DNA from 3 places in the Massilia sp. BGA-UO-ETr-WB1 genome. Region 2 is predicted to be linked to each of the others. Evidence: predicted binding sites of a transcription regulator. Region 2 holds the regulator's gene; each other region holds the start of a gene.

Region 1 (9,547 bases), on a different contig from region 2:
CGGCGCCACCTATCCGAAGTCGGCGGACCGCGTCGACTGCGCCGGCGCCACCTGCACCTACGCCGAAGAGATGACCAACTTCGCCAATTGGTACAGCTACTACAAGAGCCGCCTGCAAATGATGAAGACCTCGGTCGGCATCGCGTTCGCCGCGCTCAACAGCAACTACCGCGCCGGCTTCGTGCGCCTGTCGCAGTCCGCCGCCGGCGGCGCCATCGACATGAAACCGGCCGACTTCGCCGGCAGCGCGCGCACCACCTGGTACAGCACGCTGTACGGCACCACCACCAGCGGCTCGACGCCGATCCGCGCGGCGATGGACAACGTCGGCCGCATGTACGCCAACCTCAGCCCCTACGAATACGCGGCCGGGCAGGAAGTGGTGCAGTTCCCTTGCCAGCCCAATTTCCTGATACTGACCACCGACGGCTACTGGAACGGCAGCACCACCGCCAACGTGGTCAACAACGACAACGTGGACAACCCGTCGCGCTTCTGCACCCAGGCGCGCGGCTGCGTCGATACGCGCGCCCAGAGCCAGCCGTCGATCTCGGACGTGGCGCTGCACTGGTACAACGGCGGCTCCAGCACCGGCACCGTGTCGCTGCGCCCGTCGCTGGAACCGGACATGAGCAAGCCCGGCCAAGTGCCGGCGGCCGGCGGCGAGAACACCCACCTGCACATGAACACCTACACGCTGGGCCTGGGCATGGACGGCGTGATGACCTACGAGCCGAACTACGACACCGCGCCCCGGCCGGGCGGCGACTTCTACAACCTGATCACCGCCGCCGCCTCGGGCTGCCCGTGGAACAACAACGGCCCCTACGTGTGGCCGGACCCGCAGACCAGCAGCACCGCCAGCACCGTGCAGGAACGGGTGGACGACCTGTGGCATGCGGCGATCGCCGGCCACGGCAAGTATTTCAGCGCCAACGAGCCGAAGGAAGTGGTGCAGGGCCTGGCCTCGGCGCTGGCCAATATGCAGGTGTCGGTGGGCGCGGCTGCCGCTGCGGCGACCTCGACGCCGAATATTTCGCTGCAGGACAACGACATCTTCTCGGACACCTTCACCACCGTGAAATGGTACGGCGAACTGTCGGACAAGAAAATCGACCCGGCCACCGGCATCGTCGGCACCACCCCGGTGTGGATCAGTTCGGACACCGTCGGCCCGCAGGCCATCGCCGGCACCGGCGGCACGCCGGCCTCGGCGGGCGGGCGCAGCATCTACATGCTGGACCCGGCCGGCACCACCACGCTGACCGAGTTCCGCTACGCCAATATGGGCGCCTCGACGCTGATGCAGAGCTGGTTCAGCAACAAGTGCCTGGCGCTGGCGCAGTGCACCCTGCTGTCGGCCGACGACCGCGTGATCGTCAACAACGGCGCCAACCTGGTCAACTGGCTGCGCGGCGAGCAAACCTACGCCAACGACGAGATCTTCCGCGCCTACAGCCTGACCCCGCACACCCCGGCCGGCCAGTCCGGCCCGGTGCCCATCGTGCTGGGCGACATCGCCTCGTCCAAGCCGGCCTACCTGCGCGAGCCGCGTAAGGGCTACCCGTCGGCCAGCTATGAAGCCTACCGCGCCAAGTGGACCGCCGAGCGCGTGCCGACCGTGTTCACCGCCGCCAACGATGGCATGCTGCATGCCTTCCGCGCCTCGGACGGCCACGAGTTGTGGGCCTATGTGCCGCGCATAACGATGAAAAAGCTGCACGCGCTGGCCAGCACCACCTACGGCACCAACCACCAGTTCACCACCGACGGCTCGCCCGAAGTGGCGGACGTGGAAATCGGCGGCGCGTGGAAGACCGTGCTGGTGGCCGGCCTGAACGGCGGCGGGCGCGGCTACTACGCGCTGGACGTGACCGATCCGACCGCGCCGCGCGCGCTGTGGGAAACCTGCGCCGACAGTACCGTCTGCGCGCACGCCGACCCCGACCTGGGCCTGAGTTTCGGCAACCCGCAGTTCGGCACCTGGCGCGGCCAGTGGGTGGTGTTCGTCACCTCCGGCTACAACAATGTGCCGGGCATCGACGGCGTGGCCGGCGGCAGCGGCAGGGGCATCCTGTTCATCATCGACGTGGCCACCGGCGCCATCCTGCAGAAGATCGACACCGGCTCGGGCGACACCACCACGCCGTCCGGCCTGGCCAAGATCACCGCCATCACCAACAATCCGGCCACCGACCCGGCCGTGACCTATGTGTACGGCGGCGACAACCAGGGCCAGCTGTGGCGCTTCGACGTCAACGCGCTGACCAAGCGCATGATGTCGGACGCCGGCGCGCTGCAGCCGATCACCACGCGGCCCGAGGTCACGCTGTGCGCGGCCAGCAGCACCGACGAGGCCAGCGGCGAGGTGACCTCCTTCGCCCAGCGCGTGGTGCTGTTCGGCACCGGCCGCCTGCTGGACGTGCCCGACACCGTCAATATCGACCTGCAAAGCCTGTACCTGGTGAAGGACGCCGACACCTGCTCCAGCACGCCCTGCATCACGGCGCGCGGCACCGGCATGGTGAAGCAGACCCTGTCGCTGCAGGGTTCGAGCAGCAACACCAACACCTATACCATCACCAGCAACCCGGTCAACCTGGTGACCCAGGACGGCTGGTATTTCGACTGGTCGCTGAACCAGGGCGAGCGCATGAACCTGGACCCGAAAGTGGTCAGCGGGGTGGCCAACGTGGTGACCAACCTGCCGACCTCGTCCTCGTCGTGTTCGGTGGGCGGCACCAGCAACGCCTATGCGGTGAACGTGTGCAACGGCAACGCGGCGCTCGGCACCATCGCCGGCAGCACGCTGTCGAACACCTCGGCGGCGGTGGGTTTCATCATTGTGCGCCTGCCGAAGGGCGAGCTGAAGATGATCACCACCACCGCCAAGGGCGAAACGCTGACCCGGCCGCTGGTGGAGCTGGAATCGACCGCCGCGCACCGCGCCGGCTGGCGCAGGATCAAGATCGACTAGGCAATCGAATAAGCAATCGGCCAAGCAGGGATGGCCCCGGCGGGCGGCCCCGTGTAAAATAGCAGGTTTTTATGCGGGGCCATTGTTATGGTCGCGAACATGGCCAACGACATCGACAACAGCATTCCAGACACTCCAGACGACGCCCCGGCAGCCGCCGGCGGCAAGACGCCTGCACTGATCGCGCGCGAAACCAAGCGCCGCCGCACCTTCGGCATCATTTCCCACCCGGATGCGGGTAAGACCACGCTGACCGAAAAACTGCTGCTGTTCTCGGGCGCGATCCAGATGGCCGGCACGGTCAAGGCGCGCAAGAGCGGCCGCCACGCCACCTCGGACTGGATGGAGATCGAGAAGCAGCGCGGCATTTCCGTGGCGTCCTCGGTGATGCAATTCGACTTCCGCGACCACATCATCAACCTGCTCGACACCCCCGGCCACCAGGACTTCTCGGAAGACACCTACCGCGTGCTGACGGCGGTGGACTCGGCGCTGATGGTGATCGACGCGGCCAAGGGCGTGGAGGCGCAGACCATCAAGCTGCTGGACGTGTGCCGCATGCGCAATACGCCGATCGTGACCTTCATGAACAAGCTGGACCGCGAATGTCGCGATCCGCTGGAACTGCTCGACGAGCTGGAGTCGGTGCTGAAGATCCAGTGCGCGCCGGTGACCTGGCCGATCGGCATGGGCAAGAACTTCCGCGGCGTGTACCACCTGCTGAACGACGAGATCCTGCTGTTCCGCGCCGGTTCGGAGAGCGCCGACCAGGCGGTGGAAATCATCAAGGGCATCGACAATCCGCGCCTGCAGGAAATGTTCCCGCTGGAAATGGATCAGCTGCGCATGGAAGTGGAACTGGTCAAGGGCGCTTCGCACCCGTTCGACCTGGAAGAGTTCCTGGCCGGTGTGCAGACCCCGGTGTTCTTCGGTTCCGCCATCAACAACTTCGGCGTGCGCGAGATCCTCTCGGCGCTGGTGGACTGGGCTCCGGCGCCGCGCGGCCGCGACGCCACCGTGCGCGTGGTCGAGCCGACCGAGCAGCCGTTCACCGGCTTCGTGTTCAAGATCCAGGCCAATATGGACCCGGCGCACCGCGACCGCATCGCCTTCCTGCGCGTGTGCTCGGGCCGTTTCGAGCGCGGCATGAAGGTCAAGCACCTGCGCCTGGGGCGCGAAGTGAAAGTGTCGTCGGTGGTGACCTTCATGGCATCGTCGCGCGAGCAGGTGGAGGAGGCGTACGCGGGCGACATCATCGGCCTGCCGAACCACGGCAATATGCAGATCGGCGATTCCTTCTCGGAAGGCGAGCTGCTGACCTTTACCGGCATTCCGTACTTCGCGCCGGACTTCTTCCGCCAGGTACGCATCCGCAATCCGCTGAAGATCAAGCAGCTGCACAAGGGCTTGCAGCAGCTGGGCGAAGAGGGCGCGGTGCAGGTCTTCAAGCCGGTGCAGGGCGGCGAGCTGGTGCTGGGCGCGGTCGGCGTGCTGCAGTTCGAGGTGGTCGCCAGCCGCCTGATGAACGAGTACGGCGTGGACGCCGTGTTCGAGGGCACCAGCATCAGCAGCGCGCGCTGGGTGTCGTCGGACGACAAGAAAGCCCTGGTGGACTTCGAAGCGGCGCTGGGCCACAACGTGGCCTACGACGCGGCCGGCAACATGGCTTACCTGGCAACGTCCAGCGTCAACCTGCGCCTGACGCAGGAACGCTGGCCGAAGCTGCAGTTCCACGCCACGCGCGAGCACGCGGCCAAGCTGACCTAAGCTACCCCGGGCCAGCCGGGCCAGGCGGCCCGGCCGCCTATTTTGCGGGGGAAGCCAGCGGCTTCCCTTTTTCCACCATGAACACGCCCACCAGCTTCATCGGCACGCTGCCGGTGTTGCGGGCGTCATGGATGGTGCCCGCCGGCAGGATAAAGGCGTCGCCGGGCTTCAGCTTGCGCGGCGGCTGGCCGTCGATCAGCAGCTCCCCTTCGCCTTCCATCACATAGCTGATTTCGTCGCCCGGATGGGTATGGCGGCCGCCCAGCACCCCCGGCGCCACTTCCACGGTGGCCACCACCGCTTCGCGGCCCGGCACTGACACGTCGCCTTTCTGCACCACGGTGCGCTGGATGCCGCCGCCCTGCGCCTGCACGCTGTGCGCGGGCAGGGCCAATGCCGTCGCTGCGGCCAGTGCCGCCGCCAACCGGGAATGGCTCATGGCTGTCCTTGCTGTGGATGGGGATGGTGGTAGTGCTGGTCGTTGCCGAACAAAATCGCGTCGAGTATGCTGGCCGACCAGCACAGCACGCAGGCCAGCGTGGCGGCCGTCATGGCCGGGCCCTCGGTGCGCGACGCGGCGATTTGCTGGGCGATCATCGTGACGTCGAAGGGCAGGGTGCCGTTGGCCAGCTGCCCGGCCAGCACGTTCACCTGCGCCATGACCACGCGCAATATGTACAGCGCGCCGGCCAGCGTGGGCAGCAGGAAAATGCAGCCGCGCGCGAAGCGCTTGAGCACCAGTATCTGCCCCAGCCCTGGAAACAGCAGGCCCGAAATCAAAGCCGCCTTGATCGATTGCTTCATGGCCGTCCTCCTGAACAGTGAGTCCTTATCTTACTCTTTTTGCAAAACCAAGGGAACGTGTTGTTTGTTGCGTGGCACAAAATGCGCATGCATCGAGCAATGGTGGATTTGCTTTATGGTAACCACGATTGCAGTCATGGCACTATCATTCCACTATCAAGCGGCACCTCCTGGCGGCCGCCATCGCCCTTGAAGGGCGCCGGCTATGCCGGCGCTTATGCAACTTCCAACGACCAGCTGACGCATGCCGCTTTATTTGGCGGCACGGAAAACCATGCAGGGAAAGCCGCCACTACTTTTAACGTGGCAAGCACCGCGAACTGGACGTTCCTTGCCTGGCCGGATTTCGGCGGCCGCTGCGCTATTTTCCTGGACGGTGTGGGAGAACGATTATCTCAACAGCGATTTCCGGGATCCAGGCTATTCGAATACTGCGCGCCATCCGGATTTCACAGTTAATCAGCTGGCCAAGGGAAATCATACCTTGCCCATTTACGGTCTTGAAAGCTGCTGCGATGGCGTGCGGCAGGCGCAATTCAAAATCGGCAATGGCCAATTTATTTCATTCAGCAATGCGGACGACCGTAATGCAGCCCCGGAACCAGGCCAGCTGGTGCTGGCCGGCGTCGGCCTGGCCGTGATGGGCATGGGGCGCCGCCGCCGCAACGGCGCCGCCAAAGCCGCCCGGCGTGCCTGAAGTCAGCACGAAGCTGCCAGAATCTGGCATGCTTCTGCTTCCAGGCGCCCGTTCTTGACGACAATCACGCGCTCGGCCATGGCGATGGTCTCGGGGCGATGGGCCACGATGATGCGGGTCAGGCCCAGCGCCTGGATGGTGGCGTTGACGCTTTTTTCGTTTGCGATGTCGAGTTCGCTGGTGGCTTCATCCAGCACCAGGATTTTCGGGCGGCGGTATAAAGCGCGCGCCAGTAATATGCGCTGTTTCTGGCCGCCGCTGATGCCCACGCCGTTATCGCCGGTAATGGTGTTATAAGCCATCGGCATATTCTCGATTTCGTGGTGCACCGCCGCCTGCTGCGCGCAGGCGCGGATGCGCGCCCAATCCGGTTCCGGATCGAAGAAACTGATATTCTCCGCCACCGAGCCGGAAAACATGCGGTCCTCCTGCATGACGGTGCCTATCATCTGGCGGTAATTGGTTAATCCCAGTCTTTTAATCGGCACGCCGCCGACCAATACTTCGCCGTGTTCCGGCGTTAATAAGCCCAGCAATATCTTGATCAGCGTGGTTTTGCCGCAGCCGGACGCGCCGGTAATGGCCACGCATTCGCCGGCCTGGATTTTCAGATCGGCGTGTTCGAACACCAGCGGTTCGGTGGGCGAATAGCGGAAGCCCACGCCGCGCAATTCCAGGCTGGGCGCGCCGGGCGGCAGGTCCGGTTCGTCGGCGTCGTGCGGGCCTTCGGCTTCGGTTTCCGTCAGCACGATATCGGCCACGCGCTCGCCGTGCAGGCGCAGCATGCGGAACTCCACCAGCTTGTCGATCAGCGCGCCGAGGCGCTGCGAGAACTGGTCCTGGTAGGCGATGAACGCGAACAGCATGCCGACTGTAAACTCGTGGTCGAGCACGGCGCGCGCGGCCAGCCACACCACCAGGATGCGCTCGGCGCCGAACAACAGGGTGCGCGCGGTGTCGTGGCTGATGTGCAGGCGTTGCATGCGCAGTTCGGCGTTGAACTGCTCGGCCAGGATATTGAGCCAGCCGGCGCGGCGCTGCTCGCCCTTGCCGAACAGGCGCACGCTCTGGATGCCGTTGGTGGTTTCGAAAAAGTGCGTGGTCTGGCGCGCGGCGTGGATGATCTGTTCGGCGGTGGCGTCGCGCAGGGCGTGCAGCAGGCTCCAGCGCAGCAGCGCGTACAGCGCCACGGCACCCACCGCCACGGCGGCCAGGGTGCGGCTGTACAGCATCATCATGGTCAGCGTGCCGAGCACCATCACGCCGTCCACCAGCGCCTGCACGAAGCCGGTGGTGAGCGTCTTCTGGATCGCGGCGATCGAGCCGAAGCTGGCGATGATGCGGCCGACGTGGCGTTTTTCATAATATTCCAGCGGCAGCCGCATCATGTGCGAGAACACATTGCCGAACCACTGGAAGTTCATGCTGGCGCTGAGGGCCACCACGAACCAGCCGCGCACGGCGGTGATGGCGGCCTGGATCACCACCAGCAGCCCGAAACCGAGCGCCAGCGTAGCCAGCAGGTCGCGGTCGGCCGACAGCAGCGCCTGGTCGACCACCCATTGCAGGAAAAACGGCAGGCCGATGGCGATGCACTCCAGCCCCAGCGCCAACAGCAGGATCTGGCTCATGCCGCGCCGCAGCCCGGTGATATGGCCCATCAGGCCGCGCAGCGTGAACTGCAGTTCCTGGCGCGCCGGGCGGAAGTCGGTGGCGGGGCGCAGCTCCAGCGCCACGCCGGAGAAATGCTTGCCGAACTCGGCCAGGGTCATGCTGCGCCGGCCCACGGCCGGGTCGTGGATCACCACGCGGCGCGCCGAGACCGACACCAGCACCACGAAGTGGTCCAGGTCCCAGTGCAGGATGCAGGGCAGGGCCAGTTCCGGCAGGTTGGCCGGCTCCAGCCGCAGCGGCCGGCTCTCCAGCTTGAGCGCGCGCGCGATGCGCATCAGGCTCTCCAGCGTGGCGCCCTTGCGCGAAATTGGAAACCGCAGCCGCAGCGCGGCCAGGCCGGTGCGGTAGCCGTGGTAGTCGGCCACCATGGCCAGGCTGGCCAGGCCGCATTCAGTCGCTTCCGTTTGCAGGAAGACCGGCGCCTTGCGGCGCCATCCCAGGTTGATCATTCAGCTAGCCTTCTTCCTTCTTGCTTGGTGCCCGTCATAGCCGGCCCCGGATGCCCAGCAGCGGTTCCAGCGCCCACTCGGCCAGCGTGCGCTGTTCCAGTACCAGCGTGGCGCCCAGCTGCATGCCCGGCATCAGGGCGCGCCGCTGGCCGGCGGCGGCAATCTGTTGCGCGTCGAGCCGGACGCGGATGCGGTAGACCGGTTCGGCGGCGCCCAGCGCGGGCGCGCCCGAGGCGCCCGCGGTGCCGGCGCCGGCGCGCTGCAGCTCGCCGAACGGCGCCGTGGCCTGCGAGATTTCGCGCACGCGGCCCTTGAACTGGCCGAATTTCTGATAGGGAAAGGCGTCGTAGCGCAGCAGCACCTCGGTGCCGGGCCGGATGAAGCCGGCGGCGCGGGTCGGTACGTACAGCTCGGCTTCCAGTACGCTGTCCTGCGGCAGCAGGCTGGCCACGCGCTGGTCGGCGGTCACGGCCTGGCCCTGGTCGAGCACGATGGCCGCCACGCGGCCGGGCTGTTCGGCGCGCACCAGCAGTTCGCGCCGCGCTTCGCTTTCGCTGGCGGCCTGCTTCAGCGCCTCGATGTCGCGCTGCAGCTGCGACGCTTCGCGCCCGCTTTGCAGCGGCAGGTCGGCGCGGCTGGCGGCCAGCGCGCCGATATCGCGCTGAGTGGCCAGGCGGGTCACTTCCAGCGCGGCAATGCGCGCTTCCTGCTCGACCAGTTCGGCGGCCTTGTCGCTGGCCGCGTTGCGCGGGACGGCGCCGTCCCGCGCGAGATCGGCGACGTTGCGGCTCACTTCGCGCATGATCTGTACTTTTTTGCGGCGCAGCGCCAGTTCGCTGTCGATCTGGCGCAGGCTGGCGTGCAGATTGGCCAGGCGCCGGGTCAGTTCCTCGCCCTTGTTGCCGCGCTGCTGGCCCTGCTGTTCCAGTTCCTGCTGCAAATGGGCGATGCGCGCCTGCAGCGACTGGTTGACGGCGGCCTGGGTGGCGCCGCTGGCGCTGGTGCGTTCGCTGGACAGCAGGTACAGCGGGTCGCCGGCGCGCACCGCCTGGCCTTCGCTGACGTACAGGCGGCTGATGACGCCGGCCTGCGGCGTGGCCAGGCGCACGCTGCCGCGCTCGGGCACCAGCATGCCGCTCACGGTTTCCTTGCGGGTGAAGCCGAAGTTGAGGGCGAACG
Region 2 (9,547 bases):
CGGAGCTGCGCTCCACGAATTCCCTGCTACACCAGCGGCAGGCGATGAGCGGCGATCAAGTGCCTATCGCGCCGCGATTTGTTCGCTAACGCACCTATCGCGTAGTCTTGATGTATTATCTTTAGCTATGCGTATCGTGCTCATTACCGGTATATCCGGCTCTGGAAAATCCGTCGCCCTCAATGTCCTTGAGGACACGGGCTATTATTGCGTGGACAATCTGCCGCCGGCCTTGCTGTCGCAACTGGTGTCGCAGCTGACCGACGAAGGCACGCAGGCGCTGGCCGTGGCGGTCGACGCGCGCAGCGCCGAGTCGCTGGCCAACCTGCCGGACGCCGTGCAGGCGCTGCGCGGGCAAGGCCACGACGTCAAGATCATGTACCTGACGGCGAACACCCATTCGCTGGTGGCGCGCTTCTCGGAAACGCGCCGCAGCCACCCGCTGTCGCACGAACTGAAGCCGGGCCAGAATCCGGCCGCGCGCCGCACGCTGATCGAATGCATCTCCGAAGAGCGCGAGCGCCTGTCGGCCATCGAGCAGCTGGGCCACGTCATCGACACCTCGGAACTGAGCGCCAACAAGCTGCGCGCCTGGATCAAGGACCTGGTGCAAAGCGAGAACGCGCCGCTGACGCTGTTCTTCGAATCGTTTGCCTTCAAGGTGGGCGTGCCGCTGGACGCTGACTTCGTGTTCGACGTGCGCGCGATTCCCAACCCCTATTACGACCTGGCCCTGCGCCCGATGACGGGCCGCGACGCGCCGGTGATCGCCTTCCTCGACGCCCAGCCCAGCGCGGACGAAATGTTCAAGGACATCCGCGATTTCGTGGCCAAGTGGCTGCCGTCGTTCAAGACCGACAACCGCAGCTACCTGACGGTGGCGGTGGGCTGCACCGGCGGCCAGCACCGCTCGGTGTACATGGCCGAACGCCTGGCGCGGCATTTCCACCCGACCGAGCAGGTGGTGCTGCGCCACCGCGAGCAGTCCTGACGTTTTAAAGGTGGCGCAGCGGATGCGCGTGCGCCGGCCACGGCGGCGCGAAGAACGCGGCCACCATCTCCGGCGTCACCTCCTCCAGCGCCGCTGGCGACCACTTGGGCGCGTTGTCCTTGTCGATCACCAGCGCGCGCACGCCTTCCAGCACTTCGCCATGTTCGAAATTGCGGCGCACCAGGTTGCGTTCCATGCGCAGGCAGTCCGCCACGTCCAGCGCGGCGCCGCGGTTCAGCAGCTCCAGGGTCACGCACATCATCAGCGGCGAGCGGCTTTGCATGGCCTTCAGCGCCGCCTGCGCGAACGCGCCTTCGTCCGCCGCCAGCGAGGCCATGATGGCCGCCACGCTGTCCGCCGCGAAGTGGCGCTCAATCGCGGCGCGCTCGGCCTCCAGCACGCCTTTGCCGGCCTGGAACGGCGCGGCGAAGGCTGCGATGGCGTCGCGCAGCCCGGCGCCCGGCGCCGCCTCCAGCAGGCCGCGCAGCGCGTCCCACGCATCGGCCGGCACGTAATGGTCCGCCAGGCCCACGTAGAGCGCATCCGCCGCGCCCACGGTCAGCCCGGTCAGGCCCAGGTAGCGCCCCAGGCTGCCCGGCGCGTGCGACAGGAAATGGCTGCCGCCCACGTCCGGGAACAAGCCGATGTTCACTTCCGGCATGGCCATTTTCGTGCGGTCCGTGACGATGCGCACGCCGCAGCCGGGGCCGCCCTGCGCGATGCCCATGCCGCCGCCCATCACCACGCCGTCCATTAATGCGATATACGGTTTAGGGTAATAGTGGATCAGGTGGTTGAGCGCGTACTCCTCGGTGAAGAAGTCCTCCAGCAGCGCGCTGCCGCCCTGCGGCGTGGCGTTGCCCACCTGGTGGAAGAAGCGGATGTCGCCGCCGGCGCACAGGGCTTTCTCGCTGCTGCTGCGTATCACCACGGCGGCCACGGCACTGTCGTCGCGCCAGGCCAGCAGCGCGGCCGTCAGGCTGCGCACCATGGCCAGGGAAAGGGAATTGAGCGCCTTGGGGCGGTCGAGGGTGATGAAGCCGGTGCCGTTGGCAACCTGGGTAAGGACGTGCTCGCTCATGCTGGATGTCTCTGGAATTGTTAGAGCACCATTTTAGCGCGGGCGCAAAAAAGGGCGCCAGATGCGCCCTTTGTTGGGAGTGCCGCTGACCTTTACGCGGTCGGGGCAGGTTCGTACGTGTCCGGCAGATGCTTGATGGCGTCGTGGCCATGCTCCTGCACTTTGGCTTTGTACTTCATGACTTGGCGGTCCAGTTTGTCGATCAGCGTATCGATGGCAGCATACAGGTCTTGCGACAGGCTTTCCACGTACACGGTCTTGCCGGACATGCGCAGATTGATTTCGGCCTTTTGCCTTTTGTCTTTCTCGGTGAGGTTATCTACAGTCAGGATGACAGCAATATCAATAACTTGATCGAAATGGCGCTTGACCCGTTCCAGCTTGTTCTGCACGTATTCACGGATGGCGGGGGTCACTTCGAGATGATGTCCACTGATGGTGAGATTCATACACACTCCTAAAGATAAGGGCTCATACGCTGTCGAATGTTATTGGAGCGCAGGGGAACCCAAGTAAAACTACAAAGCTTTACGCAGACTTACCGGAGGGATTTTCAGGGCTTCGCGATATTTGGCAACAGTCCGTCGCGCAATTACCATGCCCTGTTCACCCAGCATGTCCGCAATCTTACTGTCGGATAAAGGATTTTTCGGGTCTTCAGCTCCTGTCAATTGCACAATCAGCGCCCGTATCGCCGTCGAGGATGCTTCTCCTCCTGCTTCGGTGGCGACGTGACTGCCAAAGAAATATTTCAACTCAAACATCCCATGCGGAGTCAGCATGTATTTCTGAGTTGTTACGCGAGAAATAGTGCTCTCGTGTAGTCCCAGTGTATCAGCAATTTCACGCAACACAAGGGGTCTCATGGCGACCGCGCCATGGCTGAAAAAGTTCTTTTGTCTTTCTACTATCGCTTGCGCCACGCGCAGGATGGTGTCGAAACGCTGGCGCATATTCTTGATCAGCCACTTGGCTTCCTGCAGCTGCGCGCCCATCGCCGACTCGCCCTTGCCTTGCTTGAGCATGTTGGCGTACAGCGCGTTCACGCGCAGGCGCGGCATCACGTCGTTGTTCAAGGTGACCTGCCAGCCGTTGCGCGCCTTCTTCACGATCACGTCCGGCACCACGTAGTCGGACACGTCGGAGGCGAACTCGGCGCCCGGATGCGGATTGCACTGGCGGATCACCGCCTGCGCTTCGCGCAGGTCTTCATCGTCGCAGTCGAGGGCTTTTTTCAGCTTGTTGAATTCGCGCTGCGCGAACCAGGCCAGGTGCTTTTCCACGATGCAGATGGCCATGCGGCGCGTCACCAAAGGCACGCCGGGCATGCGCTTGATCTGCAGCGCCAGGCACTCGGAGGCGCTGCGCGCGCCCACGCCGATGGGGTCGAAACTTTGCAGCAGCGTGAGCGCCGTCCGCAGCTCTTCCAGCTCCACGTCCGCCTCTTCCGGCAGGCGCGCGTGGATCTCTTCCAGCGGCTCTTCCAGGTAGCCGTTCTCGTCCAGCGCGTCGATGATCAGTTCCATCAGCACGCGGTCGCGCGGCTGCTGCACGGTCACGCGCATCTGCTCCATCAGGTGCTCGCGCAGGGTGCAGTGGCTCGCTTCGAGCTGCGGGCGCGAGTCCTCGTCGTCCGGCGCCTTGCTGCGGCCGGCGTCGCTCCAGTCGGTGTCGGCCTCGGCGCCGCTGGCGCTGTCGCCGTCGCCGCCCGCGCCCTCGAAGGGATCGCCCTCGCCGGCCGGCGCGCTGTCCTGCGCCGGCGCGCCCACTTCGGCCGGCGACGCGTCCGCGCCGTTAGGCTGGGTCTGGTTGATGGCGCCGTCGCCCAGCAGGCGCAACGAGCGGTCCAGCGGGTCGTCCAGCCGCTCGAGCAAGGGGTTCTCGCCCAGCAGCTGTTCCAGTTCCTGGTGCAGCTCCAGCGTGGACAGCTGCAGCAATCGGATCGACTGCTGCAGTTGCGGCGTCAGCGCCAGGTGCTGAGAGGTGCGGAGTTGCAGTGACTGTTTCATGGGCTAATTCACGAATTACATGCGGAAGTGTTCGCCGAGGTAGACGCGCCGCACCGATTCGTCGGCGATGATGTCGTCCGGGCGGCCGGACGCCAGCACGCTGCCCTGGTTGATGATGTAGGCGCGGTCGCAGATGCCCAGCGTCTCGCGCACGTTGTGGTCGGTGATCAGCACGCCGATGCCGCGCTCCTTGAGGAAGCGCACGATGCGCTGGATCTCGATCACGGCGATCGGATCGACGCCGGCGAACGGCTCGTCCAGCAGCACGAAGCGCGGATTGGTGGCCAGCGCGCGTGCGATCTCCACCCGGCGGCGCTCGCCGCCCGACAGCGACAGCGCCTGGTTCTCGCGCAGCTTCTCGATCTGCAGGTCGGCCAGCAGGCGGTCCAGGCGCTCGTCGATCTCGGCCTTCTTCAAGGCCTTGCCGTTGACGCGCTGGATCTCCAGCACGGCGCGGATGTTGTCCTCCACCGTCAGCTTGCGGAACACCGACGCCTCCTGCGGCAGGTAGGACAGGCCCAGGGTGGCGCGCTGGTGGATCGGCATGCTCGACACGTCCACGCCGGCGATGTCGATGCTGCCCGCGTCCGACGGCACCAGGCCGACGATCATGTAGAAGGAGGTGGTCTTGCCGGCGCCGTTGGGGCCCAGCAGGCCCACCACTTCGCCGCATTCGACCTGCAGCGACACGTCATGCACCACCTGGCGTTTGCCGTAGGTTTTCTGCAGGCCGCGCACCACCAGGGTGCTGGTGCAGCCTGGCGCGGCTGGGTTGCCTGCGGTGCTTGGGGTTGCGTCGGCCATCGTTATTTCCCCGCCGCCGGTGGCTGCGCCGGTGCTGCAGGCTTGGGCGTGGACGGCTGGATCACCATGGTGCCGCGGCCGCCGCCGGGCTTGCCCTCGCCGCTGGCGGTGTTGCGCACGCTGAACTGCTCGCGCCGGCTGTCGTAGGAAATGAACTCGCCGGACACTTCGTCGCTCGGCTTGCTGCCTTCCAGGCGGCGCACCTTGGCGTGCACGAACAGCTTGACCAGCTCGTTCTTGCCGTCGTATTCAATGCGCTCGGCCTCGCCTTCCATCCACTGGTCGCCTTCGCCGTCGCGCTTCTGGCGGAAGGTGGTCGGCTTGCCGCCGGTGCTGGTCAGCGTCACGTACTGGTAGCCTTCCGGGTCCTTGGTGACCACCGCCTTGGCCGCCTTCATCAGCAGCGTGCCGCGCGTGAGCACCACGTTGCCGGTGAAGGTGCTGACCTGCTTGACGTCGTCGACGTCGGCGTTGTCGTAGTCGATCAGCGTGGGCTTGGTGGAGTCGGCCTTCTCGGCCTGCACCAGCCCGGCCGCGCACAGCAGCAGGGCCGAAATCAGGAGTTTTTTCATCATCTGTCCATTCACTTATTTGGTTTGCGCCGGCGGATACACGATCCGCCCGCGCCCCTGCAGTTCAACCTGGCGCGTGGCGTTGTTCGCCTTCATGCCGGAGCCGGTGGCGGTGGCGCCGCCCTGCACGATCTGCACCGGCTGGTCGGTTTCCATGCGGTCCTCGTCCGGGTAGACGGTGAGCGCCTGCGTCGTCATCCGCATCGCCTGGCTCTTGCCCTGCGCCGCGCGGTCTATCTTCACATTGCCCTGCAACTTCACGCGCGTGTTGTTCTCGTCCACGCGGGCGCGCTCCGCCGTGATGTCCATCGGCGGATGGGTGCTGCTCAAATTGCGCACCAGCGGCTTGTCGATCTCGGACGAGTCGTCGATCGGGCGGTGCACCAGCTTGTCGCCGGCCACGATGTAGCTCGGCTTGCCTTCCTTGGTCATGCGCACCACGCTGAACTGGTCGATGATGTAATCGGGCTCGTTCAGGCGCTTGTCGGCCAGCATGTCCTCTTCGCCCCGGTTCAGCAGCTGCAGCAGCCAGAACGTGCCGAAGGCGACAAAGACCGCGATGACCAGGGTCATGCTCAAGCGCCAGCGGTGTGCGGTTCGTTTACGCATATTTACGCATGTCTCACTATCTTATCTTCTCGGACCCGTCTGCTCACACCAGGAACTGGGCCATGACCTTATCGTAATTGCCGGTGGCGCGCAGCACGAATTCGCACACCTCGCGCACCGCGCCGCGTCCGCCGCCGGCCTCGGTCACGTGGTGCACGCGGCTCAGCACGTCGGCGCGGCCGTTCGGCACGCCCACCGCGAAGCCGACGCGTTTCAGGATCACCAGGTCCACCACGTCGTCGCCGATGAAGCACACCTGCTCGGCGGCCAGGCCGGTCTTGGCCAGCAGGTCGTTGAACGGGGTCAGCTTGTCGTGTCCGCCCTGGTGCACGAACTCGATGCCCAGGTCGCGCGCGCGGGCCGTCACCTGCGGCGAACGGCGCGCGCTGATGATGGCCGTCAGGATGCCCGCTTCCTGCAGCAGCTTGATGCCCAGGCCGTCCTGCACGTTGAAGGTCTTCATCACTTCGCCGTCCGGGCCGTAATGCAGGCTGCCGTCGGTGAGCACGCCGTCCACGTCGAAAATCATCAGCTTGATGTTGGCCGCGCGCGCCACGTTTTCCAGATTGTAGGCCTTGTTCATCAGATCACCTTGGCGCGCGTCAGGTCGTGGATGTGCAGCGCGCCGGCCAGCTTGCCGTCCGCGTCCACCACCAGCATCTGGTTGATGCGGAACTGCTCCATGATGGCCACCGCGTCCACCGCCAGCTTATCAGGCGAAATGCTGCGCGGATTGGCATGCATCACATCGCGGATGATGACCTTGCTGAAGTCCTGCACTTTTTCGATCATGCGGCGCAGGTCGCCGTCGGTGAACACGCCCACCGGGCGGTTGTCCGCATCGACGATGGCGGTCATGCCCATGCCCTTCTGGGTGATTTCCAGCAGCGCGTCCGGCAGGCGGGTGTCCAGGCCCACGGACGGGATGGCGTCGCCGCTGCGCATCACGTCGCGCACATGGGTCAGCAGGCGGCGGCCCAGCGCGCCGCCCGGGTGCGAACGGGCGAAGTCCTCTTCCTTGAAGCCGCGCAGGTCCAGCAGCGCCACGGCCAGCGCGTCGCCCAGCGCCAGGGTGACGGTGGTGCTGGCGGTGGGCGCCAGGTTCATCGGGCAGGCTTCCTTGGCCACCGACACGTCCAGGTGCACGTCGGCCAGCTTGGCCAGGCTCGAGCCGGGCTTGCCGGTCATGGAAATGAGGGTGCTGCCCATGCGCTTGACCACCGGCAGGATGGCCATCAGCTCCGAGCTTTCGCCGGAATAGGAGATGGCGATGAAGGCGTCTTCCGCCGTCACCATGCCCAGGTCGCCGTGCGCGGCCTCGGCCGGGTGCACGAACAGCGCCGGGGTGCCGGTGGAGGCCAGCGTGGCGGCGATCTTGCGCGCGATATGGCCGGATTTGCCGATGCCGGACACCACAACGCGGCCTTTGCAGTTCAGCAACAGGGCGACCGCCTTGCCGACGCTGTCGTCGGTGGCCAGGCGCGCGTGCATGGCGGTAATCGCGTCCGCCTCGATCTGCAGGGTTTCTCGGGCCAGCGCCAGTGCGCGCTCGGCCGTGTTGTTGTCAAAAGCTTTCAGCATGGGATTTCCATCGGTTACACTCATGCCGGAAGTATAGCCGAATTGCGAAAGCAAAAAACTTGCCAGTCCTAACAAACAACGGGATCAGCCCCCTAAATGGAAGCGCCGCATGTTTTCACCGCTTGAACTGACCCTCTTGCTGCTGGGCAGCGCCGTGCTGGGCGTGGTGGCGTTCCGGATGATGCACCTGCCGCCCATGCTGGGTTACCTGACGGTGGGCATCCTGATCGGGCCGCACGCGCTGGGGCTGGCCGCGCAAAGCGAAGCCAGCCACATCCTGGCCGAGTTCGGCGTGGTGTTCCTGATGTTCTCCATCGGCCTGGAATTCTCGCTGCCCAAGCTGATGGCCATGCGCGGCATCGTGTTCGGGCTGGGCATGGCGCAGGTGACGGCCACCATCGCCGCCACCATGCTGCTGGGCTGGCTGCTGGCCTGGCAGCTGCCCGGCATCCATATCAGCTGGCAGGCCGCGTTCGCGCTGGGCGGCGCGCTGGCCATGTCGTCCACCGCCATCGTGGTGAAGATGATCACCGAGCGGCTGGAGCTGGAAAGCGAGCACGGCCGCAAAATCATGGGCATCCTGCTGTTCCAGGATCTGGCCGTGGTGCCGCTGCTGATCCTGATCCCCTCCCTCGCCAAGAACCCGGACGACCTGCTCGAAACGCTGGCCTGGGCCGGCGGCAAGGCCGTCATCGTGCTGGTGCTGCTGCTGTTCGTGGGCCAGAAGCTGGTGCGCGGCTGGTTCGCCATCGTGGTCAAGCGCCGCTCGCAGGAGCTGTTCATGCTGAACCTGCTGCTGATCACGCTGGGCGCGGCCTGGATCACCGAGAAGGCCGGGCTGTCGATGGCGCTGGGCGCCTTCGTGGCCGGCATGCTGATCTCGGAAACCGAATACAAGCACCAGGTGGAGGAAGACATCAAGCCCTTCCGCGACGTGCTGCTGGGGCTGTTCTTCATCAACGTCGGCATGCTGCTCAACCTGCGCCTGGTGCTGGAGAACTGGTGGCTGGTGCTGGTGCTGCTGGCCGGGCCGGTGCTGCTGAAATTCGCCCTGATCGCCGGCCTGGCCAAGCTGTTCGGCTCGTCCGACGGCGTGTCCATGCGCACCGGGCTGGCGCTGGCGCAGGCCGGCGAGTTCGGCTTCGTGCTGCTCAACCTGGCCGGCGGCGTGGCGCTGATGGACCCGTTCATCATTCAGGTGGTGCTGGCGTCGATGGTGCTGTCGATGCTGCTGGCGCCGTTCATCATCGCCAATTCGGACAAGCTGGTGATGAAGGTGTCGAGCAACGAATGGATGATGCAGTCGCTGGCGCTGACCAAGATCGCCACACGCACCATGAGCACGCAAAAGCACGTGATCGTGGCCGGCTTCGGGCGCAGCGGCCAGAGCCTGGCCACCTTGCTGAGCGAAGAAGACATCGCCTACCACGCGCTGGACCTGGACCCGGAGCGGGTGCAGGAGGCGCAGACGGCCGGCGCCAACGTGTCCTACGGCGACGCCGGGCGGCGCGAAAGCCTGATCGCGGCCGGCATCTACCGCGCCAGCGCGGTGGTGATCACCTACGCCAGCACGGCGTCGGCGCTGCGGGTGCTGCACCTGGTGCACGAGCTGGCGCCGGCCCTGCCGGTGATCGTGCGCAGCCACGACGATACCGACCTGGACCGCCTGAAGGCGGCCGGCGCGGCCGAGGTGGTGCCGGAACTGATGGAAGGCAGCCTGATGCTGGCCTCGCACGCGCTGGTGATGCTGGGCGTGCCGCTGCGGCGCGTGGTGCACCGGGTGCAGGCCGCGCGCGAAGCGCGTTACGCGTCGCTGCGCGGCTGGTTCCACGGCGCCAGCGATGCCGGCGAAGACGACGACATGCTGCGCCTGCACTCGGTCACGCTGGGCGACAACGCC
Region 3 (9,547 bases), on a different contig from region 2:
CGTGCCGCCGGCCTCGCTGGGGCTGGAGATCACCGAGGGCACGGTGATGGGCGACCCGGACAAGGCGGTGGCCGCGCTGGGCCGCCTGAAGGACATCGGCGTGGCCATTTCGCTGGACGACTTCGGCACCGGCTACTCTTCGCTGGCCTATCTGAAGCGCTTCCCGATCGACGTGCTGAAGATCGATAAGTCCTTTGTCGACGACGTCACCACCAAGGCCAGCGACGCGGCCATCGCGCTGTCGGTGATCTCGCTGGCGCACAACCTGAACATGCGCGTGATCGCCGAAGGGGTGGAAACGCGCGAGCAGGTCGAGTTCCTGGCGGCGCACGGCTGCGACGAAATGCAGGGCTATTACTTCAGCCGGCCGCTGCCGGCCAGCGCCTATACCGCGCTGCTGCGCGAAAAGCGCTTGCTCAATCTGTTACCTGAAGAAGGACGTTCATGAAAAAAACCGCTGTCTCCCTCGCCGCGGGCCTGTTCGCAGGCTTGCTGATGACGCTGCCCGCCGCGCTGCCCGCCTACGCGGCCGACGCCGGCGCCGCCTTCAAGGCGCTGTACACCGAGGAATGGCAGTGGCGCATGAGCCAGCGCCTCGAGGACGAGGAGGACGACGTCAACGGCATCCGGCCCGACCTGCCGCGCATCGACGCCGCCACGCAGCAGGCGCGCCTGGCCTACTGGCAGCGCGTGCTGGCCAAACTGGACGCGATCCCGGTGGCCGCGCTGGAACCGGCCCAGCGCATCGACTACGCGGTGTACCGCGCGCAGATCGCCGCGCTGGTCGAGAACCAGCGCTTCCGCGAATACGAAAAGCCGCTCAATTCCGATTCAGCCTTCTGGTCCAACATCGCCGGCGAGGCCGACAAGAGCTTCCGCAGCGAGGCCGAATACGCCGCCTACGTGCAGCAGCTGAACGACATGCCGCGCTACTTCGCCGAGGCCACCGCCAATATGCGCGCGGGCCTGAAGCGCGGCTTCACGCCGCCGCGCGTGACGCTGCAGGGGCGCGACAAGTCGGTGGCCGCCGTGGCCGAGGAAACCGCGCTGGAGAAGCTGGCCTTCTACCGCCCCTTCAAGGACATGCCGGCCGCCATCCCGGCGGCGCGCCAGGCCGAACTGCGCGCGGCCGCGCTGAAGGCGCTGCGCGAGTCCGTGGTGCCGGCGCACCAGCGCCTGCTGGCCTTCCTGCGCACCGAATACCTGCCGGGCGCCGCCGAGGCGCTGGCGGCCGAACGCCTGCCGGACGGCAAAGCCTATTACCAGTCCAAGATCGCCGAGTACACCACCACCGCGCTGAGCGCCGAACAGATTCACCAGACCGGCCTGGCCGAAATGGCCAAGATCCGCGCCGAGATGCTGGAGGTGATCAAGCAGGTCGGCTTCCAGGGCGGCTTGCCGGAATTCCTGCAGTTCCTGCGCACCGACCCGCGCTTCTACGCGCGCACCCCGGAGGAGCTGCTGATGCGCGCGGCCTACGTGGCCAAGCGCTTCGACGGCAAGGTGGCCAACTACTTCGGCTACCTGCCGCGCAGCCGCTTCGCCATCACGCCGGTGGCGCCGGACATCGCGCCATACTACACGTCCGGGCGCGGCGGTCCCGGCGTCTACATGGTCAACACCTACAACCTGCCGGCGCGCCCGCTGTACAGCCTGCCCGCGCTGACCCTGCACGAATCGGCGCCCGGCCACGCCTTCCAGATGCCGATCGCGCTCGAGCAGAAGGGCCGTCCCGCCTTCCGCAACGCCTATATCTCGGCCTACGGCGAGGGCTGGGCGCTGTACACCGAACGCCTGGGCGTGGAGATGGGCATCTACGAGACGCCGTATGAAATCTTCGGCATGCTGAGCTACCAGGCCTGGCGCGCCTCGCGCCTGGTGGTGGACACCGGCGTGCACGCCAAGGGCTGGAGCCGCGAGCAGGCGCAGGCCTACCTGCGCGACAACACCGCGCTGTCCGGGCACGAGATCGCCACCGAGGTGGACCGCTACATTTCCTGGCCGGGCCAGGCGCTGTCCTATTACCTGGGGCAGATGGCCATCCTGGAGGCGCGCAAGAAGGCGGAAACCGCGCTGGGACCGACATTCGACCTCCGCGCCTTCCACGACACGGTGCTCAATCTCGGTTCGGTGCCGCTGCCGGTGCTGCACGCGCGCATCGACGCTTTCATCGCGGAAGGCGGCAAGAGCCCGTACCCCAAGGAGGAATGAGCACGGTGCGGTTTGTTTTGCGGCCGCGCGCGGGGCGGACTACACTGTAGGGACTGTTTAAAGGACTCCCCATGGCGAGCAAGATCACGCACCGCGGCGTTGCCATCGTCACGCTGGACGACGGCGAGGCCGTGCAGGAACATTGCAAACCGAATTGCATTGCAATCCGGCATGATGATGCGGGCTGGTGGACCTGCTTTGTCGGCCCGGACGGCCAAGTGGACGATTACGACCAGCCATTCCCCAGCCGCGACCAGGCGGTCTGGGCCGCCAAGGCGGCGGCCGAGTACGGCATCTAGCCGCTTTGCGCGCCCTGCGGGGGCGCCGGCTCGGCTTCCAGCGCCTTGCCGATCAGGATGGCGAAGCCGACAAACATCAGGCTCAGGTTGCGCAATTCCCCCACGGCGGCAAAGACTGCAAACAGCGGCACATTGATGGCGGCCGCCAGCAGGATGTGCTGGCGCACTTCTTTCGGACTGGCGCGCCAGCCGCGGGCAAACACGGCGGCGATCAGGATCAGCGTCAGCACGAACGCCTGGCGCGGCCCCATGATGCCGTAGGTCAGCTCCATCTGCCCATAAGTCTGCGCCGACAGGTAGGCCGCCAGGTTGTCGGCGAAGTGGATTTCCACCGGGCTGCCGCCGGCATCGGCGAGCTGCAGCTTGACGGCCACGTTCACCAGCCCGGACACCAGCACCGCCGCCGCCACGATGGCGATGGCTTTTTGCCTGGGGTAGCCGGCCAGCAACAGCGGCAGCAGCGTGACGATAAAGAAAAAGAACGATTCCTTGTTCAGCGTGGCCGGCACCAGCATGGCGAAGAACCATCCGATGCGCTTGCGCGACACCAGCAGGTAGGCCAGGCAGAAGAACATCAGTTCGGCGGTGTCGTAGAAATAGCCGCCTATGGTTTGTATATAGGGAAAGGCCAGCGACAGCACGGTGGGCGCGAAAATGGCGGCCATGCGCCCCATGCCGGCGTCCAGCGCGATCCGGTGCAGCAGGAACAGGCTGCCCAGCAGCGATAAAAAGGACAGGTAATACACCACCACGTAGCGGAAGCTGAAGGCCGGCTTGGCGGCGCCGTAGGTTTTGACGTAGACCTTGCTGGGGTTGAGCTTCTCGGCCACCCGGGCCTTGATGTGCTCCGGCACCACCCGGTCGGCGGCGTTGGCGATCAAGGGCAGCAGCTGGCGGTAGACATAGGGCCGGTCGGCGGTGGCGTCCAGCATGGCTTCGAGCGAAAAGCGCGCGGTGTTGTCGCGCAAGCCCCATTTGCCGATATAGCCGGAAAAGCTGGCCGCCGCCACCATCCAGAAGAAGGTACAGTGCAGCAGCAGCGACAGCCAGCTGGACCAGGCGGCTTTCTGCCAAGCTTGATTCAGGGTCGAAATCATCGGAACTCTCGGTGGTGGGGGAGTGACCAATATTCCATGCCGCCCGGTAGCCGGACTACGAATGCGTCAACAGTGCGGCAGATTGCGGTGGCTGCGCTTGAATGCACTGCGGCAGGGCCGGCACTTCGGCGATGCCGGCGCGGGCCTGACCAGTGAACCAATTGGAAGTATAGTACAGGTAATTTGAGAACCTGCGGCTAGTCGCTCCAGAATCGGTCGAACAGCGGCTTGACGCTGATGCCGTGCACCGCGATGGACAGCATGATGACCACCAGCGTGATGTCGATCAGGTCCCGCGCCAGCGGCTGGGGCAGGCCGTGGTTGATGGCGTACATCAGGTAGTACACGGAGCCGATGCCGCGCACGCCGAACCACGCGCTGATGCCGCGCACCCGGCCGCGCACGGTGGAGCGCGCCAGCCCGAGGTAGACGCTCAGCGGCCGCGCCACCGCGAACAGGAACAGCGCCGTGCTCCAGGCGCGCCAGTCCCACGCCTGCGCCGTGACCGCGCCGCCCAGCAGCAGCACCAGCGTCAGCTCCGACAGCCGCTCCAGGTGCTCCTTGAAGATCAGCGATTCGCCGCTGACGGTGAGCGGTGCTTCGGCCGGCGTTTCCGCCGTTGCATCGGCAGCGGCAGCGGACGGTGCCGGCGCGCCGGAAGCGGCGGGCCGGGCATCGCCCTGGCCGGCGGTTGCGGCAGCCGCTCCCGCGCCCGCCGCGCCGGTTGCCGCCGCGCCCGTAGCGCCCGGCGCAGCCGCCTGGCCTGCGCAGGGCGCCTTCAGCAAGCCGTGGCGGTCCTTGCCCGCCCCCGCCAGCACCAGCTCGCGCTGGCGCAGCGCCACGCCGGCGAAGAACACCGCCAGGAAGCCCCACGCGTGCAGCCACAGGCAGGCGCCGTACACCACCGCGATCAGCCCCAGCCCCACCAGGTCGTCCAGCACCTCGTGCTTCGGATCGGTGTTGCGCAGCGCCCAGCCCAGTTGCGCCAGCGCCGCGCCGCCCGCGATGCCGATCAACACCGCACCCACCGTGCCCCACAGCACGTCCAGCGCCAGCCAGCGCCAGCCGAAGTCGCCCAGTTCGTGCAGGCCCAGCAAGCCCAATCCCAGCATCACGAAGGGGAAGGCGCTGCCGTCGTTCATGCCGGCCTCGCTGGTGAGGGCGAAGCGCAGTTTGTCGCGGTCGCCCGCGTGGCGCACCTGCACGTCGGTGGCCAGCACCGGATCGGTGGGCGCCAGGATGGCGCCCAGCAGCACGGCCGCGCCGAGCGGCAGGCCCAGCACCAGCGTGCCGAAGGCCGCCATCAGCCCCACCGAAATGCTCATCGACAGCCACGCCAGCCGCAGCGACGGCGCCCAGCGCGCCAGCGAGAACGGCACCGGCATCTTGACGCCGGCGGAGAACAGCGAAATCAGCACCGCCAGTTCCGTCATCACTTCCAGCACGCCCGCCTGGGCGTAGGGATCGACTGCGAACACGCCGAAGAAGGCCGGCCCCAGCGCCAGCCCCACGCCGAGATAGACGATAGCCGACGTCACCGGCAGGCGCGCCAGCGTGGTGGCGGCCAGCCCGCGCGCGAGCATCAGGCAGCCGATCAGGATGAACCAGAGAGTGGTACTCATGCTTAAACAATATACGCTGTGCCTTGCTGCAATGGCGCGGCATTGCTTTGACCTTGTTTCAATCGTGGCGCCGGGCGGTCCATGCGCCAAGTTGGTGCGTGCGGGCCGAATTGGTGCGCTGCCTGTCGCCGGCGGCGGGGGAATGGCGCACCAGTGCTGGCACGCTACTTGCGTAATGCATGTCCATACATTACGAGACGCAAATCCGCCGCATGCCCGACACCGCCGCCAGCGCCAGCCCGCTTTATAGCGCTACCAGCGTTATCAGCGCCACCAGCACCGCCCCTGCCGCTCCTTCGGCCGGGGAGGGCGCGGCACATCCGCCGTGGCAAGCCAGCCTGTCGCTGCGTTTCGCCGACGACGGCGGCACCACGCGCCTGGTGGAGCGCCGCCACAGCGGTCCGCTGCGCGTGCAGAAGCCGCTGTACCCGGAGGGCGGCGCGGTGTGCCACGCCATCATCGTGCACCCGCCGGGCGGCGTGGTCGGCGGCGACCAGCTGGAACTGGGCGCCACGGTGGGCGAGGGCGCGCGCGCCTTCCTCACCACGCCGGGCGCGGCCAAGTGGTACAAGGCCAACGGCAAGGTGTCGCGCCAGACGGTGCGGCTGCACGCCGGCGCCGGCGCCGCCATCGAATGGCTGCCGCAGGAAACCATCTTCTTCGACGACGCCCACGTGGAGCTGGAGCAGGACATCACGCTGGACGCGGGCGCCAGCTACATCGGCTGCGAAATCCTGTGCATGGGCCGGCGCGCCTCCGGCGAAACGTTCCGCAGCGGCCGCGTGGCGCAGCGCACCCGTATCCGCCAGGGCGCGCGGCTGCTGTGGTGGGAGCAGGGCGCACTGACCCCGAACGGCATCGCCAGCCCGCTGGGCATGGACGGGCATAGCGTGTGCGCCACCTTGCTGGCGGTGGGCGCGCCGTTGCCGGCGGCGGTGCTGGCCGCCATCCGCAGCGGCGGCGCCGACGCCATCGCTGCCGCTTCCGCCTCCGCCGTATTCGGCGCCACGCAAATGAAAGGCCTGCTGGCCGTGCGCTATCTGGGCGACGACAGCGAGGCCGCCCGTGAAATCATGCTGGCCGCCTGGCGCACCCTGCGGCCGCAACTGCTCGGCCGCGCACCCTTCGACCCGCGCAGCTGGCGCACCTAGGACAAGACATGGACCTGACCCCACGCGAAAAAGACAAGCTGCTGATCTTCACCGCCGCCCTGCTGGCCGAGCGCCGCCGCGCGCGCGGCCTGAAGCTGAACTACCCGGAAGCGGTGGCCCTGATCAGCGCCGCCATCATGGAGGGCGCGCGCGACGGCCGCAGCGTGGCCGAACTCATGTCCGACGGCGCGCAGATCCTCACGCGCGCCGACGTCATGGAGGGCGTGCCCGAGATGATTCCCGACATCCAGGTCGAGGCCACTTTCCCCGACGGCTCCAAGCTCGTCACCGTACACCACCCCATACCTTAAGGAGCACATCATGATCCCTGGTGAATTCATGCTCGAAGAAGGAGAGATCGGCCTCAATCAGGGCCGTGAAACCGTCACCGTCGTCGTCGCCAACCGGGGCGACCGGCCGATCCAGGTCGGCTCGCATTTCCACTTTTTCGAGGTCAACCCCGCGCTCTCGTTCGAGCGCTGGAAAGCCTACGGCATGCGCCTGAACATCGCCGCCGGCACCGCCGTGCGCTTCGAACCGGGCCAGACCCGCACCATCGAACTGGTGAAGCTGGCCGGCGACCGCGTGGTGCACGGCTTTAACGGCGCCGTGAACGGCAAGCTGGCCGACACGCCGCCGAAAGCGTAAAACATGGCCACTATCCCGCGCGCCGCCTATGCCGAAATGTACGGCCCCACCACCGGGGACCGCATCCGCCTGGCGGATACTGAACTGTTCATCGAGATCGAGCACGATTACGCCATCCACGGCGAGGAAGTGAAATTCGGCGGCGGCAAAGTGATCCGCGACGGCATGGGCCAGTCGCAGCGCCCGCACGCCGAGGTAATGGACACCGTCATCACCAACGCGGTGATCCTGGACCACTGGGGCATCGTCAAGGCCGACATCGGCCTGAAGAACGGCCTGATCGCCGCCATCGGCAAGGCCGGCAATCCCGACATCCAGCCGGGCGTCACCATGGCCATCGGCGCGGCCACCGAGATCATCGCCGGCGAAGGGCTGATCGTCACCGCCGGCGGCATCGACTCGCACATCCACTTCATCTGTCCGCAGCAGATCGAGGAAGCGCTGATGAGCGGCGTGACCACCATGCTGGGCGGCGGCACCGGCCCGGCGGTGGGCACCGCCGCCACCACCTGCACGCCCGGCCCCTGGCATCTGCACGCCATGCTGAGCGCGGCCGACGCCTTCCCCATGAACTTGGGCTTCCTCGGCAAGGGCAATGCGAGCCAGCCGCTGCCGCTGGAGGAGCAGATCCGGGCCGGCGCCATCGGCCTGAAGCTGCACGAGGACTGGGGCACCACCCCGGCCGCCATCGACAACTGCCTGTCGGTGGCCGACCGCCTCGACGTGCAGGTGGCCATCCATAGCGACACGCTGAACGAGGGCGGTTTCCTCGAGCACACGCTGGCCGCCTTCAAGGACCGCACCATCCACACCTTCCACACCGAAGGCGCGGGCGGCGGGCATGCGCCGGACATCATCGCGGCGGTGGGGCAGGGCAATGTGCTGCCCTCGTCCACCAATCCGACCCGGCCCTACACCGTCAACACGCTCGACGAGCACCTCGACATGCTGATGGTGTGCCACCACCTCGATCCGGCCATCGCCGAGGACGTGGCTTTCGCCGAATCGCGCATCCGGCGCGAGACCATCGCGGCCGAGGACATCCTGCACGACATCGGCGCCATTTCCATGATGTCGTCCGACTCGCAGGCCATGGGCCGGGTGGGGGAAGTCATCATGCACACCTGGCAGACCGCGCACAAGATGAAGGTGCAGCGCGGCGCGCTGGCGCCGGACAGCGCGCGCCACGACAACTTCCGCGCCAAGCGCTACATCGCCAAGTACACCATCAACCCCGCCATCACGCACGGCATTTCGCACGTGGTGGGTTCGCTGGAGGTGGGCAAGATCGCCGACATCGTACTGTGGAAGCCGGCCTTCTTCGGCGTCAAGCCGTCGATGATTTTAAAGGGCGGCATGATCGCCGCCGCGCAGATGGGCGACCCGAACGCGTCGATTCCCACGCCGCAGCCGGTGCACTACCGCATGATGTTCGGCGCCTATGGCGGCGGGCTGCGCAAGTCCTTCACCTTTGTATCGCAGGCCGCGTTCGACGCAGACATCGCCGGCCAGCTGCGGCTGCAGAAGCAGACCATCGCCGTGAAAAACATGCGCGCGCTGCGCAAGAGCGACATGATCCACAACGGCGCCACGCCGCGCATGGAAGTCGATCCCGAAACCTATGAAGTGCGCGCCGACGGCCAGTTGCTGGTCTGCGAAGCGGCCGCCGTGCTGCCGATGGCGCAGCGCTATTTCCTGTTCTGACGAGGCCCGCATGCTCACCCTCCATACCAAACTGCCCGCCAGCGCCGGCCCCGGCGCGGTGCAGCCGGCCGCGCGCCTGGTGCTGCCTTACGAACTGCGCGAAAAATGCCGCCTGCGCGCGGTGCTCAGCAACGGCGAAGAAGTGGGCGTGTTCACCGTACGCGGCACCGTGCTGCGCGACGGCGACCTGCTGGTCGGCGAAGACCGCAGCAAAGTGGTGCAAGTGGTGGCCGCGCGCGAACCGACCTACAAGGTCACCTGCGCCGACGCCCACACGCTGTTGCGCTGCGCTTTCCACCTCGGCAACCGCCACACGCAGGCGCAGGTGGGCGACGGCTTCCTGCGCATCCGCGCGGACGCCGTGCTGAAGGAGATGCTGGCCGGCCTGGGCGCCACCGTGACGGCCGAAGACGCCGCCTTCGAACCGGAATCCGGCGCCTACGGCGGCGGCCATGGCCACAGCCATGACAGCCACGGCGGCCACGGCGGTCACGGCGGCCACCCCTTGGCGCCGATCCCGCTGCGCCAGAAGATCCACCGCCCCGGCGACGGCTCGCCATGATGCAGGCCTCCGCCTTGCTGCACCTGCTGCAGTTCGCCAGTCCGGCCCTGCCGATCGGCGCTTACAGCTACTCGCAGGGGCTGGAGGCCGCGCTGGAATCCGGCGCGGTGCACAACGCGGACACCGCCCGCGCCTGGATCGCGCGCCAGCTGCACGAAGTGATGGCGCAATGGGAAGCGCCGGTCTGCTGGCGCCTGATGCGCGCCTTCCAGCAGCGCGACGCGGGCGCCGTGGCGCAATGGAGCGAGCGCTT

Evidence for each region. The regulator sigma-54, encoded in region 2, starts transcription at its own class of promoters, with help from an activator protein. The targets are predictions, from matches to a motif close to TGGCANGNAANCTGCTTT.
Region 1: AC56DV_RS28210 (PEP-CTERM sorting domain-containing protein) is a predicted target of sigma-54. The motif match lies at 5,621-5,638, and genes of this name have one in related genera.
Region 3: AC56DV_RS27525 (urease accessory protein UreD) is a predicted target of sigma-54. The motif match lies at 5,387-5,404, and genes of this name have one in related genera.

The regions. Positions count from the first base shown of each region.
Region 1 is NZ_JCAQOT010000027.1:272,116-281,662, forward strand. It holds gene AC56DV_RS28190 (pilus assembly protein) at 1-2,977, shown strand, start outside; gene AC56DV_RS28195 (peptide chain release factor 3) at 3,077-4,744, shown strand; gene AC56DV_RS28200 (cupin domain-containing protein) at 4,782-5,183, opposite strand; gene AC56DV_RS28205 (hypothetical protein) at 5,180-5,548, opposite strand; gene AC56DV_RS28210 (PEP-CTERM sorting domain-containing protein) at 5,793-6,245, shown strand; gene AC56DV_RS28215 (peptidase domain-containing ABC transporter) at 6,248-8,368, opposite strand; gene AC56DV_RS28220 (HlyD family secretion protein) at 8,403-9,547, opposite strand, start outside.
Region 2 is NZ_JCAQOT010000024.1:835,684-845,230, reverse strand. It holds gene rapZ (RNase adapter RapZ) at 128-991, shown strand; gene AC56DV_RS16985 (enoyl-CoA hydratase/isomerase family protein) at 996-2,072, opposite strand; gene hpf (ribosome hibernation-promoting factor, HPF/YfiA family) at 2,165-2,521, opposite strand; gene AC56DV_RS16975 (RNA polymerase factor sigma-54) at 2,591-4,081, opposite strand; gene lptB (LPS export ABC transporter ATP-binding protein) at 4,097-4,885, opposite strand; gene lptA (lipopolysaccharide transport periplasmic protein LptA) at 4,888-5,460, opposite strand; gene lptC (LPS export ABC transporter periplasmic protein LptC) at 5,473-6,030, opposite strand; gene AC56DV_RS16955 (KdsC family phosphatase) at 6,110-6,649, opposite strand; gene AC56DV_RS16950 (KpsF/GutQ family sugar-phosphate isomerase) at 6,649-7,647, opposite strand; gene AC56DV_RS16945 (monovalent cation:proton antiporter family protein) at 7,757-9,547, shown strand, end outside.
Region 3 is NZ_JCAQOT010000027.1:122,509-132,055, forward strand. It holds gene AC56DV_RS27500 (GGDEF/EAL domain-containing response regulator) at 1-448, shown strand, start outside; gene AC56DV_RS27505 (DUF885 domain-containing protein) at 445-2,211, shown strand; gene AC56DV_RS27510 (hypothetical protein) at 2,283-2,510, shown strand; gene AC56DV_RS27515 (hypothetical protein) at 2,507-3,607, opposite strand; gene AC56DV_RS27520 (cation:proton antiporter) at 3,805-5,229, opposite strand; gene AC56DV_RS27525 (urease accessory protein UreD) at 5,409-6,380, shown strand; gene AC56DV_RS27530 (urease subunit gamma) at 6,389-6,691, shown strand; gene AC56DV_RS27535 (urease subunit beta) at 6,702-7,028, shown strand; gene ureC (urease subunit alpha) at 7,032-8,732, shown strand; gene ureE (urease accessory protein UreE) at 8,743-9,294, shown strand; gene AC56DV_RS27550 (urease accessory protein UreF) at 9,294-9,547, shown strand, end outside.